Regions from separate parts of the Tissierella carlieri genome, predicted to be linked through region 2. Evidence: riboswitches for the same ligand, from Rfam matches in the RefSeq annotation. Region 2 holds a riboswitch; each other region holds the start of a gene.
What was found. A riboswitch is a leader RNA that binds a small molecule or an ion and turns the genes downstream of it on or off. The one in region 2 is predicted to bind cobalamin.
Positions count from the first base shown of each region.

Region 1: another riboswitch for cobalamin. It lies ahead of KQI38_RS00160 (methyltransferase domain-containing protein); the one in region 2 lies ahead of sucC (ADP-forming succinate--CoA ligase subunit beta).
Region 3: another riboswitch for cobalamin. It lies ahead of KQI38_RS07295 (YitT family protein); the one in region 2 lies ahead of sucC (ADP-forming succinate--CoA ligase subunit beta).

Region 1 is NZ_JAHLOH010000004.1:243-6,505, forward strand. It holds gene KQI38_RS00150 (hypothetical protein) at 107-286, shown strand; gene KQI38_RS00155 (ATP-binding protein) at 274-507, shown strand; cobalamin riboswitch at 1,208-1,377, shown strand; gene KQI38_RS00160 (methyltransferase domain-containing protein) at 1,462-2,472, shown strand; gene KQI38_RS00165 (FecCD family ABC transporter permease) at 2,465-3,454, shown strand; gene KQI38_RS00170 (ABC transporter ATP-binding protein) at 3,451-4,221, shown strand; gene KQI38_RS00175 (ABC transporter substrate-binding protein) at 4,231-5,337, shown strand; gene KQI38_RS22540 (Y-family DNA polymerase) at 5,502-6,263, shown strand, end outside.
Region 2 is NZ_JAHLOH010000033.1:93,682-100,648, forward strand. It holds gene sucD (succinate--CoA ligase subunit alpha) at 1-560, opposite strand, end outside; gene sucC (ADP-forming succinate--CoA ligase subunit beta) at 580-1,737, opposite strand; cobalamin riboswitch at 1,927-2,114, opposite strand; gene eno (phosphopyruvate hydratase) at 2,240-3,532, opposite strand; gene gpmI (2,3-bisphosphoglycerate-independent phosphoglycerate mutase) at 3,664-5,190, opposite strand; gene tpiA (triose-phosphate isomerase) at 5,203-5,946, opposite strand; gene KQI38_RS10595 (phosphoglycerate kinase) at 6,056-6,967, opposite strand, start outside.
Region 3 is NZ_JAHLOH010000025.1:95,128-102,094, reverse strand. It holds gene KQI38_RS07305 (metal ABC transporter solute-binding protein, Zn/Mn family) at 1-602, opposite strand, end outside; gene KQI38_RS07300 (phosphatase PAP2 family protein) at 798-1,406, opposite strand; gene KQI38_RS07295 (YitT family protein) at 1,682-2,533, opposite strand; cobalamin riboswitch at 2,677-2,862, opposite strand; gene lpdA (dihydrolipoyl dehydrogenase) at 2,951-4,360, opposite strand; gene gcvPB (aminomethyl-transferring glycine dehydrogenase subunit GcvPB) at 4,370-5,824, opposite strand; gene gcvPA (aminomethyl-transferring glycine dehydrogenase subunit GcvPA) at 5,821-6,967, opposite strand, start outside.

The sequences.
Region 1 (6,263 bases), on a different contig from region 2:
CTTAACGTAAACGTTATAGATCCATTGCAGTTAATAATAAAAAATCAATATTGATTAATTAGATTTCTAATTAGATGAGGAAATACGAGAAATCAAACTTGATAATTTGAATGAGATAATTATCGAAGAAACAGTGGGGCCATATTCACGATTCAGTTTTTTATTTATGGTGGTAGCCATAGTCACAGGTGTAGGGTTCATGTATTTTTTATCAGGATTAGTTCTTAAACCTGCAAAAAGATTAGCTACTGATATTTTAAGTATTGATAGAGCATGCTATATCTAATTTATGGAGTAGACAGATCTCGCTCCAGAGAATTTGGTGGTTCAAGTCCTGGTCTTGCTATTGCAAGGGAAATCATAATTCAGCACGAAGGAACCATAGTATATGAAAAAAATCAGCCCAAGGCAGTCGATTCACAATTACATTATCGCTTAAAAAATATATCTAAGTCTTTGTTGGAAAGTTCAGCAAAGGTTTTTTCTTTATCTAATATCAACCTTTGATTTACTAAAACAGCTATAGACTTAAATTTTAGTCAAAATTATAAGGAGGATAAAAAATGAAAAAGCAAATTATGAAACATTTAGCAGTATTGCTGTTAATATCATTTATAATGGTAAGTGTTTTAAGTGGCTGTATATAAAAGTTGGATAGTACGAATGTAAATAAAAAATATTCAGAAACGGGATCGACTAACAATAAAATTAGATTTTTAATTCTGTCTTGAACTTTTTTGAAGTAACCCCAAAATCCAAAAAAACCAATTAAACCAAGTCATTTAGAATTTTTTGTATATAATATTAAGGATGCACTTAAAAATCCCAATGGACCTAAATTAGCAAATAATTTACTATTGTGTGTAATCCCTCTTGTCAAAGTAATGGCATGAATAAATCTTAAGAATTTTAAATAGTATTAAATGTCATTAGATATGGTAAATAACAACTTTAGGGAAGATGGACATAGATTAAATCCTCTTTAAATTTATATCTAAAATCATAAAAACAGCTCTAAATGTTAATAGAATGACCATATTTTCTCCGACCCAGCTTGAGGGGAACGTGCTATAATAATGACACGAGCATGAAGTATAGATAAATCAATGGGTTTGAAGTTCTATCTTAACCATATATTATTAATGTGTTGCATAGAGAATGGTTCTCATTGACAATAGTTATCAATGAAAGTATAATCGACATATACAATATACTATATAAATTAGGTGTTATTAACTTAATAGGGAATGTGGTTAAAATCCACAACAGCCCTCGCTACTGTAAAAAGAGTTGTACCTTATAAACCACTGGGAAACTGGGAAGGTGAGGTATTCTAAATCTTTAAGTCAGGAGACCTGCCTAATTATCTATTAAGCTTTCGATGGGGAGGTAATTAATATTATGAAAAAGACATAGCCTAATATGTACTATAAAAAACATATTATATATTAGGAGGATATTATGAAAAACGCAAACGAATTACCAAAATACGATGGTAGTAAATTAATAAATTTAACATTTCAATATTTAGAGACAAAACTTATCTATACGGCATTAGAACTTAATATATTCAACTGTTTAGAAACTGGAAAATCTATAGATGAACTAGCTAAATCATTACATTTAGATGAAAAGAATTTAGAGTACTTTTTGAAATCCTTAGTATCTATGGATTACATAAAATATGAAAATGGAATCTTTGAAAATACAGATGAAACTAATTACTTCTTAAATGAAAAATCTAATATGTATCTAGGTGAAAACCTTCTATACTGGAAAGATTTAACCAATATAGACAATATCCATGATTTATTGAAAAATGGAGCAGATAGAGATAATGCAAATAAAGACAATGGATCTGATTTCTTTGACTTTAGGTCAATGGGAAGAGGAGCTAGAAATTCAATGTACTTAGGTAGAGTACAGGGATTTGTAAAGCTTATGAAGTCATTATTTGACGAAAACAAATCAATAAAAGTACTTGATTTAGGTTGTGGTTCAGGAGTTCTTTCAGTTGAAATCGCCAAAAATTTCCCAAATGCAAAATGTACATTAATAGACCAAGCACAAGTTATTAACTTTACAAAAGACGTTATAGCAGAAAATAAAGTAGAAGACAGAGTAGAAGTTGAAGTAGGAGATTTTAATACTTATACACCTACAGAAAAATACGATTTAATTATAACTTCAGGAGTTTTAGACTTTGTAAAAGACATGGATAATATGAGTGATAAAATTTATAATTCCTTAGATGATGACGGATGTTTATATGTGAGCACTCATCAAATGAATGATGATTTTACTAAGCCTAAGAACTTTATACTAGGATGGCTTTCAGGTAATTTAAATGGATTAGACATTTTAAAGCCAGAAAGTTTAGTAATGGAAAGTTTAAATAAGTATTCACTTGTAGAAGTGGAAATTGAAAATCATCCAAGGACTATATTTAAAAAGGGTAATATAAATGAATAAAAAAATAGCACTAGGAATTATTATTTTAATCCTAGTTTCTTTTGTATCTCTATTTTTAGGAAGATATAGTATTGAACCTAGAGAAGTAATTGAAGCATTTTCAAATAAAATTCATAGTGTTTCAGAGGAATCCTTTAATAGTACTGTAATCTGGGATATTAGAATTCCAAGAGTATTATTAAATATACTGGTTGGTTTTGGACTTTCAGTAGCGGGAACTTCTTTTCAAGGTATATTTAAAAATAATTTAGTAAGTCCAGATATACTAGGTGTTAGTAGTGGAGCTGGATTTGGAGCGGCACTAGCATTACTGTTATTTCCAGGTTCATCTAAACTACTACTTACAATATCCTTTTCAATGGGAATATTAAGTGTCGCTATAAGTTATTTAATTGCAAAGATAAAAGTAGAAGATTCTGTACTATCTCTAGTGTTATCAGGAGTTATAGTAGGTTCTTTTTTCAATGCCTTAACTTCTTTTATAAAACTAATTGCAGATACAGAATCAACTCTTCCATCAATAACATATTGGCTAATGGGTAGTTTTACTGGAGCTAGTATGGATAAAGTATTTTTAGCAAGTGTTCCAATAATAAGTGGAATAGTAATACTGTTTATTTTAAGATGGAGAATAAACATTCTATCTCTAGGGGATGAAGATACAAAAAGCCTTGGAGTAAATCCAAAGAGAAATAGGGTTTTAGTAATAATGGCCTCTACATTAATAACTTCTGGTGCAGTAATGGTATCTGGAATAATTGGATGGATAGGAATGCTTATTCCAAATATATGTAGAGAAATCATAGGAGCAGATAATAGATATTTAATACCTTTTTCAGGAATAGTGGGAGCTATATTTTTAGTCTTAGTAGATTTAATAGCAAGGTCACTCACTGGAACAGAAATTCCTATAGGAATATTAACCGCTATTTTAGGTGCTCCAATGTTTATCTATACTTATACTAGGAGAGATATAAAATGAAATTAGAAATGAAAAATGGATGTTTTTCTTATGATGGAAAGACAAATATTTTAAGTAATATAAATTTAGAAATAGACCACAATACAATAGTTTCAGTACTTGGACAAAATGGAGTTGGAAAGACGACTTTCTTAAAATGTCTGCTAGGTATATTTAAATTAAGTAGTGGTGAAATCTGCTTAGATGGAAGTAAAGTAGATCAAATCTTAAATAAAAAAGAAGTAGCCTATGTTCCACAAGCTGGAAAGACTAATTTACCTTATAGAGTAAATGATTTGGTACTAATGGGAAGGACGAAATTAATGCCTCCATTTAGTATGCCAAAGAAAATAGATGAAGAGAAGTCAAAAATTGCTATGGAAGAAGTGGGAATATATCATTTAAAAGATAGGAAGTGTACAGAACTTAGTGGTGGACAACTTCAGATGGTGTATTTAGCAAGGGCAATAGCAGGAGAGCCACGATTAATAATATTAGATGAACCAGAAGCTCATTTAGATTTTAAAAATCAGAAGATAATTTTAGACAAGATTTTAAATCTATCTAAAAGCAAGGGAATATCTTGTATAATAAATACTCATAGCCCAGAAAACGCCATGAGTATTTCAGACTACACCTTATTTCTAGGTAAAGACAGCTATGAATATGGTCTAACAGAGGAAATATTAAGCGAAGAGAATATAGAGGTGTATTTTGGAATGAAATCTAAAATACTAGATTTAAAAAGTATGGGAATAAATAAAAAAACTTTTGTCTTATTAGATTAGGAGGTAATTATGAATAAAAAATATACGTTATTAATAGCAGGGCTTACATTTACTTTAGCATTAAGTGGATGTAGTAAGAATAATGAAGAAAAAACTGTGCCTGAAAATAAACCTGCAGTGACAGAAAGTGTAGAGCCTAAGTCTGAAACTAAAAAAATAGTAGACTTAACAGGAGCAGAAGTAGAAATACCAGTTGCAGAAAATATAAATAGAGTAGTAATAATAGCACCACCACTACCAGCAACTTTTGCATCAGTTGTAAAGGACACCACTAAAATTGTAGGTTCTCATCCAAAAGGGTTTTCCAATGCAAATCCAGAAATATTAGAACTTATAATTCCAAATTGGAAGGATATTAACACTAGTTTTATAGATGGATATACTTCTAATGTAGAAGAACTTATGAATTTAAAACCAGATTTAATTTTAGTATATGGAGATACTCAGAAAGAAGGATTGGATAGACTAGGAGTACCAGTAGTAGATTTTTTCCAAAATGACTCTAGAAATGAAGAATGGTCTGTTAAAATAGACAAATTAATGAGAGATATATTTGAAAAAGATGAAAGTGATTCATTAGAACAAGAGTGGAAAAAAGCCAATGAAATAGTAAAAGAGCCACTAGAAAAAACAGGAGAAAATAAGAAAAAAGCCATAATGATAAATTCAAATGATGGAGGAATTATAGCTGTTAGAGGTGGAAATTATTATGGTGATGATTGGCTTGTAAAAACTGGTCTAATAAACTGTGCATCAGGTACAGATGGAGATGGAGTTCAAGTAAGTATGGAGCAAATATATGAATGGAATCCAGATGTAATATATGATTTTGGTGGAACTAATGCAGATAAGTACTTAAACAATCAATTTGATGGGCAAGATTGGTCAAAGATAAGTGCAGTGAAAAACAAGCAAGTTTATAATATGCCAAGAGGAATGTTTAATTGGGGGGCTCCCAATGCAGACTCTCCACTTACTTTAGTGTGGATGACAATGAAGAACTATGAAGGCACAATAGAAGAAGATTTCTTTAAAGACTATATGTTTGATTACTACGAAAGGCAATACAATATTAAATTAAATGATGAACTATACAATAGTATTTTAAGTAATTAGTATTATTATTAATAGTAGAATTAGGCTATATCATTGATAATAAAGTGAAGGATATAATATTTTTGACTTTGACTACTCCATTTTGACAAGAAAATTATAATTTAACTTATATTTCTTTCAATTATACTGAATTAAAATCTTCGCCCAATCTCTCACTTGACTATATCGTAGTTCCATCTAGAATGGCATATTATATAGAATATAGTAGGAAAATTTATAATATTTACTTAAAATATATTGCACCTGAAGATATCCATGTTTACTCCATAGATGAGGTTTTCATGGATGTTACAAATTACCTAAATACCTACAATCTATCAGCTAGAGACCTTACTACTAAAATACTTTTGGAAATACTTAGCACCACAGGAATTACAGCAACAGCTGGGATTGGCACAAATCTATATCTAGCTAAAATTGAAATGGATATTCAAGCAAAACGAATTCCGATAGATGAAAATGGTGTGCAAATAGCTGAACTAGATGAAATGAGTTACCGTAGATTGCTCTGGTCACATAAGCCCCTAACAGACTTTTGGCGTGTAGGTAAAGGATATGCTAGAAGATTAGAAAAACAAGGACTATTTACCATGGGGGATATTGCAAGATGTTCTATAGGCAAGCCTACTGATTATCATAATGAAGATTTATTATATAAGCTATTTGGTATTAATGCAGAACTGCTAATAGATCATGCATTGGGTTGGGAGACATGTACCATAGCTGATATTAAAGGATATAAACCAAGTGCCAAAAATATCGGATTAGGGCAGGTGTTCCAATATGGTCATGCCTATGAAAAAGCAAAGTTAATTGTACGGGAAATGACTGATTTACTTGTATTAGAGCTAGTGGATAAAAGACTTGTAACTGATCAGATTGTTTTAACAGTAGAATATGATATAGAAAACTTAACAAATTCAGAG
Region 2 (6,967 bases):
TCTGTTCCATTCACAGGATCTCCTCCAATTCCTATGGCTGTTGATTGTCCTATTCCCTTTTGTGATAGTTGATGAACTGCTTCATATGTCAAAGTACCGGAACGAGATACAACTCCTATTCTTCCTTTCCTGTGTATATATCCAGGCATAATACCAATCTTACACTCATCAGGTGTTATAATCCCAGGACAATTAGGCCCGATTAATCTGGTCTTCTTACCCTCCATATATCTTTTAACCATTACCATATCCTTTATAGGAATATGCTCGGTAATACAAATTACCATATCTAATTCTAAATCCACAGCCTCCAATATAGCATCTGCTGCAAACTTTGCCGGAACATATATTATAGAAACATTAGCGCCAGTGTTATCTACAGCTTCCTTCATAGTATTAGATACAGGTACACCCTCAATTTTCATATTCCCTTTACCCGGAGTAACTCCCCCGACTATATTTGTACCATATTCCAACATTTGCTTTGTATGATAAATGGCTGTATTTCCCGTTATTCCTTGCACTATTACTTTAGTAGATTTATCAACCCATATACTCATTATTTAGTCCACCTTTCTGTTAAATTAGTTCTAGTATTTTCTTAGCACCTTCGCCCATATTTTCTACTGCAAATATATTCAGATTAGAGTTTTTTATTATTTCCATACCTAAGTCAGCATTAGTTCCTTCCAATCTGATTACTAAAGGAATATTTAATTTCAGCTCTTTTGCCGCATTGACAATTCCTTTAGCTATAACATCACATTTCATTATTCCACCAAATATATTGACAAAAATTCCTTTGACCTTATCGTCTAATAATAGTATTTTAAACGCATTTGTTACGTTTTCTTCTGATGCTCCTCCTCCAACGTCAAGAAAATTAGCCGGTTCTCCCCCGTGAAGTTTTATTAAATCCATAGTAGCCATAGCTAAGCCCGCTCCATTTACCACGCATCCAATATTTCCATCTAATGATATATAAGACAGTCCATGCTTTGAAGCCTCTACTTCTTTCTCATCTTCTTCACTTAAATCCCTATAGCTAAGTATATCTTCATTTCTAAACAGGCCATTTTCATCAAAATTCATTTTTGCATCCAAAGCTATTAGTTTTTTTTCTTCTGTTAATACTAATGGGTTTATTTCTACCAGAACGCAGTCCTTTTCCACAAAAATACGATATAAGTTCATCATTAATCTTACTGCTTCGTTTATTATCTCAATAGGTAAATTAATGTCAAAACATATTCTTCTGGCTTGAAATTCTGTTAGTCCCGTCAAACAGTCAATCTTCTCTTTGTAAATCCTATCAGGATTTCTTAATGCTACCTCTTCAATTTCAGTTCCACCTTCTTCAGAAGCAATAAGAGTTATGCTTGATGTATCCCTATCTAATACAAATCCTAAATAGTATTCTTTATCAATATTACACCCTTCTTCTATTAATACAGCTTTAACTTCTTTTCCCTTTTTTCCTGTCTGATGTGTTACTAACTTTTTCCCCAATAGCTCTTTAGAATATTTCTTAACTTCATCTATCGATTTAGCTATCTTAACTCCTCCTGCTTTTCCTCTTCCACCAGCATGAATCTGAGCTTTTACAACTGCCACATCAGTACTTATTGTCCAAGAAGTTTTTTCCGCTTCTTTCGCATCATATATAACTCTGCCATTAGGGACTGGAATCCCATAATTCTTCAATAATTCTTTTGCCTGATATTCATGTATATTCATCTTTATCCCTCCAATTTATTTTCAAAAAAATAACTCAGCAAAAATTTGCTGAGTTATTACTATGGTTTTGCAAAATAAATATTACAAAACAAAAAAACCTTTCTGCAATAGAAAGGATATTATCAATAGAGTAGAATAAATATTTAATCTACCTTATAAATAACACCTTCTCATCCGCGTGAGTAATAAACAGCGTTTTTTTCATTGGCAGGTCTCCTGACTTAAGAATAACAAACCCTACACCTTCCCATACTTTAAGTACAGTGGCATCTGCAAGGTTCTATCTATCACAGTGGCGGGACCGTGTCGGATTTAAACCGAACTTCCCTTTTAAATAATCCTATATATAAGATTATACCAATGAATAAAATATTAAATTTTAAGTAGAATATATCATAGGCAATATAAATTGTCAAATTTAAGTCCTCTTATTTATTCCTAAATCTTCTCTTGATATAGAAAGATTCTATTGCATGCAATAGAATCTTTTTATATCTAAATATTATTTCTTTATATTATAAAATGTTTTTCTTCCTCTATAAATTGCTTCTTCACCTAGCATATCTTCTATTCTAAGTAATTGATTGTATTTTGCCACTCTATCCGTTCTTGAAGGAGCTCCTGTTTTAATTTGTCCTGCGTTCATTGCTACTGCTAAATCTGCTATAGTAGTATCTTCAGTCTCACCTGATCTATGAGATATAACTGCAGTATATCCATTTATCTTTGCCATTTCAATTGTATCTAATGTTTCAGTTAATGTACCTATTTGATTTAATTTAACCAATACTGAATTGGAAATTCCTAAGTCTATACCTTTGTTCAATCTCTCAGTATTTGTAACAAACAAATCGTCTCCCACTAATTGAATCTTCTTCCCTAATCTTTCTGTCAGCTGTTTCCATCCATCCCAATCATCTTCAGCTAAACCATCTTCTATGGAAATAATCGGATATTTGTTTACTAATTCCTCATAATAATTTATCATCTCATCTACAGTAAGAATTCTGCCCTCTCCAGCTAAATTATAAACCTTCTTTTCTTCATCATACATTTCTGTAGCCGCTACATCTAGTGCCAGCATTATTTCTTCCCCTGGTTTATACCCTGCCTTTTCTATAGCTTCTACTATAGTTTTTAATGCTTCTTCATTACTAGATAAATTTGGAGCAAATCCGCCTTCATCACCTACTGCTGTATTTAGACCTTTAGATTTAAGAACAGACTTTAGATTGTGGAATATTTCTGCACCCATTCTAAGAGCTTCTCTAAAGCTTTTTGCCCCTACAGGCATTACCATGAATTCTTGAATATCCACATTATTATCAGCATGCTCTCCACCATTTAGTATATTCATCATAGGAACCGGTAATGTTTTAGCATTAACTCCACCTACATATTGATATAAAGGCATTCCTAATTCATCTGCCGCTGCTCTGGCTACTGCTAGGGATACTCCAAGGATTGCATTGGCACCTAGTTTTCCTTTATTGGGTGTACCATCTAATTGAATCATCAATTTATCTATTGCAGTTTGCTCAAACACATCCATTCCTATTACTTCTTCTGCTATTATATTGTTAACATTATCTACGGCATTCATAACACCCTTGCCTAGAAATCTTCCTTTATCTCCGTCTCTTAACTCTACAGCTTCAAATGCACCTGTAGATGCTCCTGATGGAACTAGAGCTCTTCCAAAAGCACCATCTTCTGTCCATACTTCTACTTCAACTGTAGGATTGCCTCTTGAATCTAATACTTCTCTTGCATAAACATCTACTATTATACTCAAATTTAACTCCTCCTTTAGTTAATTCACAATTATCAATGCACAATGCACAATTGCTAAGGAATGTTTTGGGGTCTTTATGACCTTCATTCACCGCTTTCATAATTGTGAATTGTGAACTGTGAATTGTGCATTTATTTTACAAGTGATTTCCCCGTCATTTCTTCTGGTTTTTCTAACCCCATCAGTTCTAATATAGTTGGTGCTAAATCTGCCAGAATACCTTCTTGTAGTTCTACATCCTTATATCCCACAAGAATTAATGGTACCTTGTTACTTGTATGAGATGTTACAGGACTACCATCTTCATTTATTAGCATTTCTGCATTTCCATGGTCTGCTGTAATTAATGCCTTGCCCCTCTTCTCTATAAGGAGTTCTATTATTTCTCCTAAACAGCTATCTACCGTTTCTATAGCCTTTACTGTGGCAGATACTACTCCCGTATGACCTACCATATCTGGATTTGCAAAGTTTAATATGATTAAATCATATTTATCCATTCCTAATCTATTTAATACTTCATTCTTTACTTCTATGGCACTCATTTCTGGCTGCAAATCATAGGTTGCCACCTTTGGAGATGGAATCAATGCCCTATCTTCGTTTGCATAAGGTTCTTCTATACCTCCATTGAAGAAAAATGTTACATGGGCATATTTTTCAGTTTCAGCAATTCTAAGTTGGGATAATCCCTTATTGCTAATATACTCTCCCAAAGTGTTTCTAGGTGATTCATCCGTATAAGCCACTTCTACGTTTTCTATGGTTTTATCATATTCTGTCATGGTGACATAAAAGGTATTTACTTTTTTCTCTCTTTCAAATCCCTCAAAATTGTCATCTACAAAAGCTCTAGTAATTTGTCTAGCCCTATCTGGTCTAAAATTAAAGAATATAATTGAATCATTATTATCTATAGTTGTAACAGGTTCATCATTCTCTTTTATAATAGTTGGAATAATAAATTCATCTGTAATATCTTCATTATAGGATTTCTCTATGGCTGATATTGGATTATCATTTTCATTACCTTTGCCTAGAGTAAAAGCATCATAGGCTAGCTTCGTCCTATCCCATCTCTTATCTCTATCCATAGCATAGTATCTACCAGATATAGTCGCTATTTTTCCTACACCTATTTCCTCTATTTTGGTCATTAGATCTTTTATATCTTCTTTACCTGCAGTTGGTGATACATCTCTGCCATCTAATATTGCATGTATATAAACATTATTAAAATTCTGTTTTTTCATTAGTTTCAACAACGCATATAAATGTGTATTGTGACTATGAACTCCGCCTGATGATACTAATCCAATTAAATGAACTTTAGAATTATTCTTTCTAGAATTTTCTATTGCTTCTAAGAATTCTCCTTTTTCGAAGAAATCGCCATCTGCTACAGACTTAGATATCTTAGTTAAATCCTGATATATTATACGTCCTGATCCAATATTCAGATGGCCTACTTCCGAATTACCCATTTGTCCCTCTGGGAGACCAACTGCTGAGCCACTTGCTTCCAGAATAGTATTCGGATATTCTCTAAATAACCTATCTATATTTGGTGTATTAGCTAGTGTAACGGCATTGCCGTTATATTCTTTTCCTATACCAAAACCATCAAGTATTATTAGCATAACTGGTGCTTTAACCATATTATCCTCCAATTAAAAATTTATTAAATCCACAAAATCTTCAGCAACTAGACTAGCCCCTCCAACTAAGGCACCATCTATTTCAGATTTATCCATTAATTCTTTTATATTGCTTGGCTTCACAGATCCACCATATTGAATTCTAATTACATTTTTCTTTTCACTATATTTTTCCCCTATAGTTTCCCTTATAAAAAGGATCATATCGTTTGCATCATCTGATGAAGCAGTCTTGCCTGTACCTATAGCCCAAATCGGTTCATATGCAATTACGATATTATCTAGGTCTTTTTCTTTTATTTCCTCAAAAGCTTTTAAGATTTGAGATTTGACCACATCTTTTTCTGTATTTGCTTCTCTTTCCTCTAAAGTCTCTCCTACACAAACTATTGGCTTAATATCATGGGAAATAGCAGCTTTTATTTTTTTATTTACTGTAATATCTGTTTCATTAAAATATTGACGTCTCTCAGAATGGCCAATTATTACATAATCAACCCCTAGTTCCTTTAACATCTTTGGAGAAATTTCACCTGTAAAGGCTCCATTTTCTTCCCAGTGCATATTTTGGGCACCCAGTTTTATATTAGTATTTTCTACAGCTTTTTTTACATCTTGGATAATAGTAAAGGGTACACAAAGAACTGCTTCTACGTCCTGATTTAAATTGTGGGATTTTATTCCTTCCACTAATTGTAGTCCTTCACTTATTGTATTATTCATTTTCCAATTTCCTGCGATTATAGGAGTTCGCATTAACATTACCCCCCTCTGTATTTAGTGAATAGTGAAGAGTGAATAACTAATAGTTGAAAACCCTAAAGTCCTTACCCAAAACTTTTCACTATTCACTATTAGTTATTCACTATTTATTTGTTATTGCCTCAATTCCTGGTAGAACTTTTCCTTCAAGAAATTCTAAGGAAGCTCCTCCACCTGTTGAAATATGAGTCATTTTTTCTGCATAGCCTGATTTTTCAACTGCTGAAGCTGAATCTCCACCACCAACTATAGTTATACCTTCTGATTCCGCCATAGCTCTTGCAATGGCATCTGTACCCTTTGCAAAGTTTTCCATTTCAAATACTCCCATAGGTCCATTCCAGATTACCGTCTTCGCTTCTTTGATTAGGTTTGAGAATAATTTTATAGATTCATCACCTATATCTAATCCCATCATATCCTCGGATATATTATCTATTTTAACAGTCTTAAATTCAGTATCATTTTTAAATTCTCTCGCAGCTACTACATCTACTGGCAACATTAATTTGACATTATTGTCTTTTGCTTTTTGCAATAGTTCCTTTGCTAGCTCAATCTTATCTTCTTCCAGTAAGGATTTACCAATTTCATATCCCTGTGCCTTTAAGAAAGTATAAGCCATTCCGCCACCAACTATTATGGTATCTACCTTATTTATAAGGTTTTCTATTACTCCTATTTTATCTGATACCTTTGCACCACCTAATATGGCTACAAAAGGTCTCTCAGGTGACTCTAAAGCCTTACCCATTACAGATATCTCTTTATCCACTAAAAACCCTACAGCAGAAGGTAAATAGGTGGATACACCTACATTAGATGCATGAGCCCTATGAGAAGTTCCAAAAGCGTCATTTACATATAAATCTCCTAATGATGCTAAATCCTTTGCGAAGTTTTCTTCATTCTTTTCTTCTTCTTTTCTAAATCTTGTGTTTTCAAGTAATAAAACATCTCCATCTTCCATAGCATCTATTTGTTTTTTCACCGCACTAGATACAACATTATCATC
Region 3 (6,967 bases), on a different contig from region 2:
TCTAGTAAGTCTAATTGTTTTTTATATTCTTCTGCATTTTTTATATAAAATTCCTTATTCTCTTTATCTGCTTTTGTAAGAGCTACGGTTATGTTATCTATCATTTTTTGTGCATATATAGGATCTAGCCATATATGAGGATCCTTATCACTGTGATCATGAGCATGGTCTTCATTCTCATCTTCTTCATTCTCATGACCCTCATGCTCATCTTCTTCATGCCCATGTCCTTCAAGTAGTTCTACACCTTCACTAGCATCAGTTATTATTAAATTATAGCCTTCAATATTATCTGCTATTTTTTTCGCCCAAGGTTCCATATACTCACCAGTATAAATAAATATATCCGCATTCTTAATATCTACCATATCTTTAGGAGTGGGTTCATATGAATGCGATTCTACTCCTGGTGGAAGTAATAAATTTACATCAACCTTGTCTTTGCCAATTTCCTTTACAAAATCATATTGAGGAAACAAAGTCGTTATAATTTTTAGTCTACCACTATTTATTTCTTCATGATCTGTGTTTTTACTGCAACCTGACATCAATAATATTACAAGAGAAATTATAAATGTCTTCCAAATCCTTTTTCCCTTCACCATATACTCCTCCTCGCTTCTAATCTTATTTTATTTACCACTTAAATGCCAACGCAAATCATTTGCATTTAATTTTTCGTATAAAAAACCTCTTAACTTTTACATTAAGAGTAATTTTATTTATATTTATTATATATAGAGATATATCCTTTGTCAATAATCTATATATAAATCTTTTAAGTGGCATATTTATTTTTATTCTTTAATTAACTTAATACTTATACAATAAAATATATACCCTATCAAATATCCACCTATTACATCTGTTGGCCAATGGACTCCTAAATAAATCCTACTAATTCCCATTAGACATATCATGACAAAAGATATAATATGGATTAGCTTTTTCTTCCTATCATTATCTACTTTTTTCGCCAATAAAAATGCTATTGTAGAATAAAGGGTCATTGTTACCATAGAATGTCCGCTAGGAAAACTTAATCCCCCTTGATTCACCAAAAAAAACTCTAATGGCCTCGTTCTTTGGAAGAATTGCTTTAATAAATAATTTAATAAATATGATCCCAGAGTTGATAACAACAATAATTTAGATATGTAATATTTCTTTTTGATTAACGTATATGATATCCCCATAGCAGTAACTGGCAATAAAAAATTTACAGATCCTATAAAGGATATAAATTTCATAAATGATAATATTCTTGGATTGGTATTATTATGTATGTACTTCATTATATCCACATCAAATAGAATACCCTCACTGCTACCATTAACCATAAAACCTAAAATTAAAAATATTATTAACATTAAACCTAAAATAAAATCTTTACCTTGCTTATTCATTTATACACCCCTATTATTTTTCTATCAAATTCATTATACCAAAGTTCTCGTAAAATACAAAAAACTTCTTAATAAAAAAAGGCTTCTAAAGGAGAATTTTAAGGAAAACTTTTTGGTCACTGCATAAGCGACTTGTACGAAATCAAAATGTTCGACAATCTGCTTAAAACTCAAATAGGTCAAGTTCTAAAATGAAAAAGACAAAAAAAGTAGAATTTTCTTATTCGTTATAGAAAAGGTTCATTTCTTTAGTGAAATCAACCTTTCTATTAATCTTATTCTTCTATGTTTTTAAATCCATCACCTAATACTTCATAAACATTACTTACTGTAATAAATGCATCTTTATCTATGCCTTTAATATAACTTTTCAATTTAATAAAATCTCTTCTATCTATAACTGTTACTACTACATTCTTTTTCTCTCCTGTATAAGCTCCTTTAGCATTATATATAGTCGCCCCTCTTTCCAAATCATTTACTATATATTCTTTAATATCATTACTATATTCACTCACTATATTGACTTCTTTGCACAAACTTATACCCTCGATAGTCCAATCTATTACTACACCATTTAATATAATTCCCAATAGAGAATACATTCCCAACTCAGGCCCGAATGCAAATCCAGCCATTATTATTATAATGAAGTCTGATATAAGCACTCCTTTGCCAAGCTCTATCCCAAAGAACTTATTTATTATCTTTGCTATTATATCAGTTCCACCTGTTGATGCATTTTGATTAAATACAATCCCCATACCTATTGCCGATATAAAAACTCCAAAAATTAGCTGTATTATAATGTCTTCTACTAAAGGCTGTTGTATAGGTATAACTCTCTCAAATAAAGAAATGGTTATAGAAGTCCCCAGACTTGCATAAATAGTCTTAAATCCAAAGCTGGTTCCCACAATAAGAAAACCAATTATAAATAAAACTATGTTAATGATTATCATAATAGCTCCTATTGATAAAATTGGAATCCAATGATTAATAACAATCGCAAGTCCATTAGCTCCACCTACAGCTAATTTCTGGGGCATAAGAAAGAAATATAAACCTGCTGCTACCATTATCATACCAAGAGTTATAAATACATATTCTTTTATTTTTCCTTTCAAATATATTCCTCCTTTATAATTTTTATTTACAAAAAACCTCCCAAAACTTAAGTGTTCTGGGAGGCACAAAGAAATAGACAGATTATATAATTTGTCTACATATTTAAATCTGCTTTTAACACCCCCTATCGACCGTAGAGTTTTTTAGTGCATAAGTAAAGGCAGGTCTTCTGACTTTGGTTCATAAGGACTTAAAGTCTTCCCGATTTATTCAGTGACATTAGTTTTAAATCCTTCCCCATTACAGCGGCGGGACCGTATAGGCATTTAACCTATTTCCCTTTTAAGCAAAGAATATTTTTCTCTGCACCTTCACCTAATTATTTAGTTATCAATTCAAGTATATAGTATATTATTATTACAGTCAACTATATGTAGCACCAACTAATCTCACCAAGAAAAAGAAGATAGGATATCCTATCTTCTTTTTCTTGGTGGTGCTATATGAATCGCTTTATCTTCTAATCCCAATGTAGCCTCAAAAAATGCTTCTGAAAGAGTTGGATGGGCATGAATTGTTCTCATTATACTATATATATCCAATCCATTAGCTATAGCCAGTGTTCCTTCTGCAATTAAATCATTTGCATGAGGTCCAAGTATATGAACTCCCAGAACCTTCTTATCTTCTTCTCCAGCAAGTATTTTTATTATTCCCTCTCCTTCTCCTAAGGATAAGGCCTTTCCATTGGCTGCAAACATAAACTTACTAGCCTTATAAGGTATTCCTTTTTCTTTAAGCTCTTCCTCAGTGTAGCCTACATGAGCTACCTCATTCATTGTAAATACGCAATTTGGATAGATATCTAAGTTGACATCTGGTGTATGACCCATTATTTTCTCCATTACATATTCACCTTGTGCAGATGCCACATGAGCTAATTGAACTCCTCTATTTACATCTCCTATGGCATATATGCCAGGAATATTTGTCTCAAACTCATTATTTACAAAAACACCTTTGTCATCATATTTAATCCCTAATTCATCAAGGTTTAACCCTTCTATTACGGGACCCCTTCCTGATGCAATAAGTACTTTATCTCCTATTACTTCTATTTCTTCGTCTTTTTCTTTATATTTGGCTAAAACTCTAAGTTTATCTCCCTCTTTGGTGATTTCTTTAGCCCTAATATCAACATATGTTTCAATTCCTTGTTTTTTCAACATTGGTACTAATCTTCTTGAAATCTCCTTATCTGCATCCTTTAAAATCCTAGATGCTAAAAGAATTACTTGGGAGCCTAGTTCTTGATAAATGCTTGCAAACTCTAAACCTATTACTCCACCACCTACTACAATTAAAGTTTCTGGAATCTCTTCCATCTCTAGAAGCTCATCAGACGTGATTACCCCTTCTAAATCAACTCCTTTTGTTTCGGTCATTTGTGGTTTAGAACCTGTAGCTATAACTATATTATCCACAGTTATTTCCTTTTTGTTTCCATCTTTTAATTCTACAGAAATATTATTTTTATCTTTTATATTAGCTGTTCCACGTAAAAATTCTATGTTTTTATAAGAGGATATAAGTTGTTCAATACCTCCTACTAAAGTATTTACAACTTTATTTTTTCTCTCTTGTAGTGCTTTTCCATCCATTTTAAATTCTCCTGCTGTAATTCCAAACTCAGCAGCTCTTTTAAAACTGGACATAATCTCTGCATTTCTAAAATATGTTTTAGTAGGGATACAGCCCCTATTAAGGCATGTACCCCCTACTTCTCTATTTTCTATTAAGATTATATTTGCACCAAGTTGAGCTCCTCTTATTGCCGCTACGTAGCCTCCTGGACCAGCCCCTATAACTGCAATAGTTTTAGTCAAATGGTACACCTACCCTTCGTATTTAAGCACTGGGAATCTAGCTGCTTTTGTTTCATCTGGTCTGCTTACAATAGTGTTTAAAGGAGCATCCTTTAATAACTGTGGATTTTCACTTGCCTCTTTAGAGATTGTAATCATAGCATCGATAAATTCATCAAGCGTTTCTTTAGATTCAGTTTCTGTTGGCTCAATCATAATTGCTTGATTAATAATTAATGGGAAGTAAACTGTTGGTGGATGATATCCCTTGTCAAGCAATCTCTTAGCTATATCCAATGTAGTTACTTCAGACAACGTATCCTTTAACCCACCTAATACAAATTCATGTTTAAATAAAGTATCTATTGGTAAATAGAAATGTTCTTTTAATTTATTAGCCATATAGTTAGCATTTAATACAGCTATTTCACTAGCTTTCTTTAATCCATCACTACCCATTGTCAATATATAGGTATACGCTCTAACTAATATGCCAAAATGACCAAAGAAATCCTTAACTTTACCTATAGTATATGGTACATTATAATCCAGATAGTATCTATCTCCATCTTTTTGTACCACTGGAACTGGTAAGAATTCTTCAAGATGTTTCTTAACTCCTATCGGTCCTGCTCCTGGTCCTCCACCACCATGAGGTGTTGAGAAAGTCTTATGAAGATTGAAGTGAACTACGTCAAATCCCATATCTCCAGGTCTTGCATGACCAAGGATAGCGTTAGCATTAGCTCCATCATAGTATAATTGCCCACCAGCATCGTGTACAATCTTAGCTATTTCTTTAATATTCTTATCAAATATTCCAAGAGTATTTGGATTTGTAAGCATTAATCCTGCTGTATCATCTCCAACTACTGCCTTAAGTGCTTCTAAGTCTACTAAACCATCTTTTGTTGATTTAACTTCTACTATTTTATATCCAGCCATTGCTGCTGTAGCTGGATTAGTACCATGAGCTGAGTCTGGAACTATGATTTTATTTCTCTTAAAATCTCCATTCTTTTCATGGTATGCTTTTATAACCATGATACCAGCTAACTCACCATGAGCACCAGCAGCTGGCTGTAAACTCATCTTGTCCATACCCGCTATTTCTGCTAATGATTTATCTAGCTCATACATCAATTGTAGTGCACCTTGAGTACAACATTCTGATTGATATGGATGAAGATTTGCAAACCCATCATATCTAGTTGTATCCTCATTAATTTTTGGATTGTATTTCATAGTACAAGATCCAAGTGGATAAAATCCAGTATCTAGACCATAATTTTTATTTGATAGATTTGTATAGTGTCTTACTACATCAACTTCAGATAGTTCTGGAAATTCAAGTTCTGAATCAGATAAAAATTCTTCTGGAATAAAATTCTTTATGTCCTTATCTTCTACATCTAGTGTAGGAAGATTATAAGCTTTTCTTCCTGACTTAGATAATTCGAATATTAACTTATCATATTTTCTCATTTTATCCCCTCCAATACACTACTCAATTTATCTATTTCATCTTTAGTCCTCTTTTCTGTTACTGCATATAGGACAGAATTATTAAATTGGGGATAATCTTTACCTAGGTGATAGCCACCTATTATATTTTCTTTTATTAAATCTGCATTTATCTTATCAGCATCTATATCAGATGTAACGGCAAATTCTTTAAAGAACGGTTTATCAAAAAGTGGTTTATATTTACCTGATTTAGTAATCTGCTCAAAAGCATAGTGAGCTTTTTTTGTACTTTGAAGAGCAACTTCTTTTAACCCTTCTTTTCCTAGAGTCACCATGTAGATAGTAGCAGCTAATACGTTTAATCCTTGATTTGAGCAAATATTAGAAGTAGCTTTTTCTCTTCTAATATGTTGTTCTCTGGCTGTAAGTGTTAGAACAAAAGATCTTTTACCATTTTTATCTTCTGTCTGTCCTACTATTCTACCAGGCAATTTTCTCATATAGTCTGATTTAGCAGCTATAAATCCTAAGTATGGTCCACCAAAAGATACAGGTATACCCATACCTTGAGCTTCTCCTACTACTACGTCAACACCTAATTCACTAGGTTTCTTTAGAATAGCAAGAGATATCGGATCAACGGATGCTATAAAACTAGCTTTTTTAGCTTTGTGAGCAATCTCTCCAGCAGCCTTTAAATCCTCAATTATACCAAAAAAGTTTGGACTTTGAACTATAACTGCCGCAGTATTATCATTTACAAGCTTATCTAATTCTTCTAAATCAGTAACTCCATCCTTCATATCTACTTCAATAACCTTTAAGCCTTGTACATGTGCATAAGTCTTTAGGACTTGAATTGACTCTGGTCTTACTGTTTTGGAAATTATAATTTCATCTTTTCTTGCAGATGCTGCAGCCATTAAAGCGGCTTCAGCAACAGCAGTACCAACATCATATAATGACGCATTTGCAACATCCATCCCAGTTAAATTACATATAAGGGTCTGGAATTCAAATATATATTGTAATGTTCCTTGGCTTATTTCCGGTTGATATGGTGTATATGATGTATAAAATTCTGACCTTGAAATAATATGATTTATTATTGAAGGGATATAGTGATCATATGCTCCTGCGCCAAGGAAACAAGTCATCTTA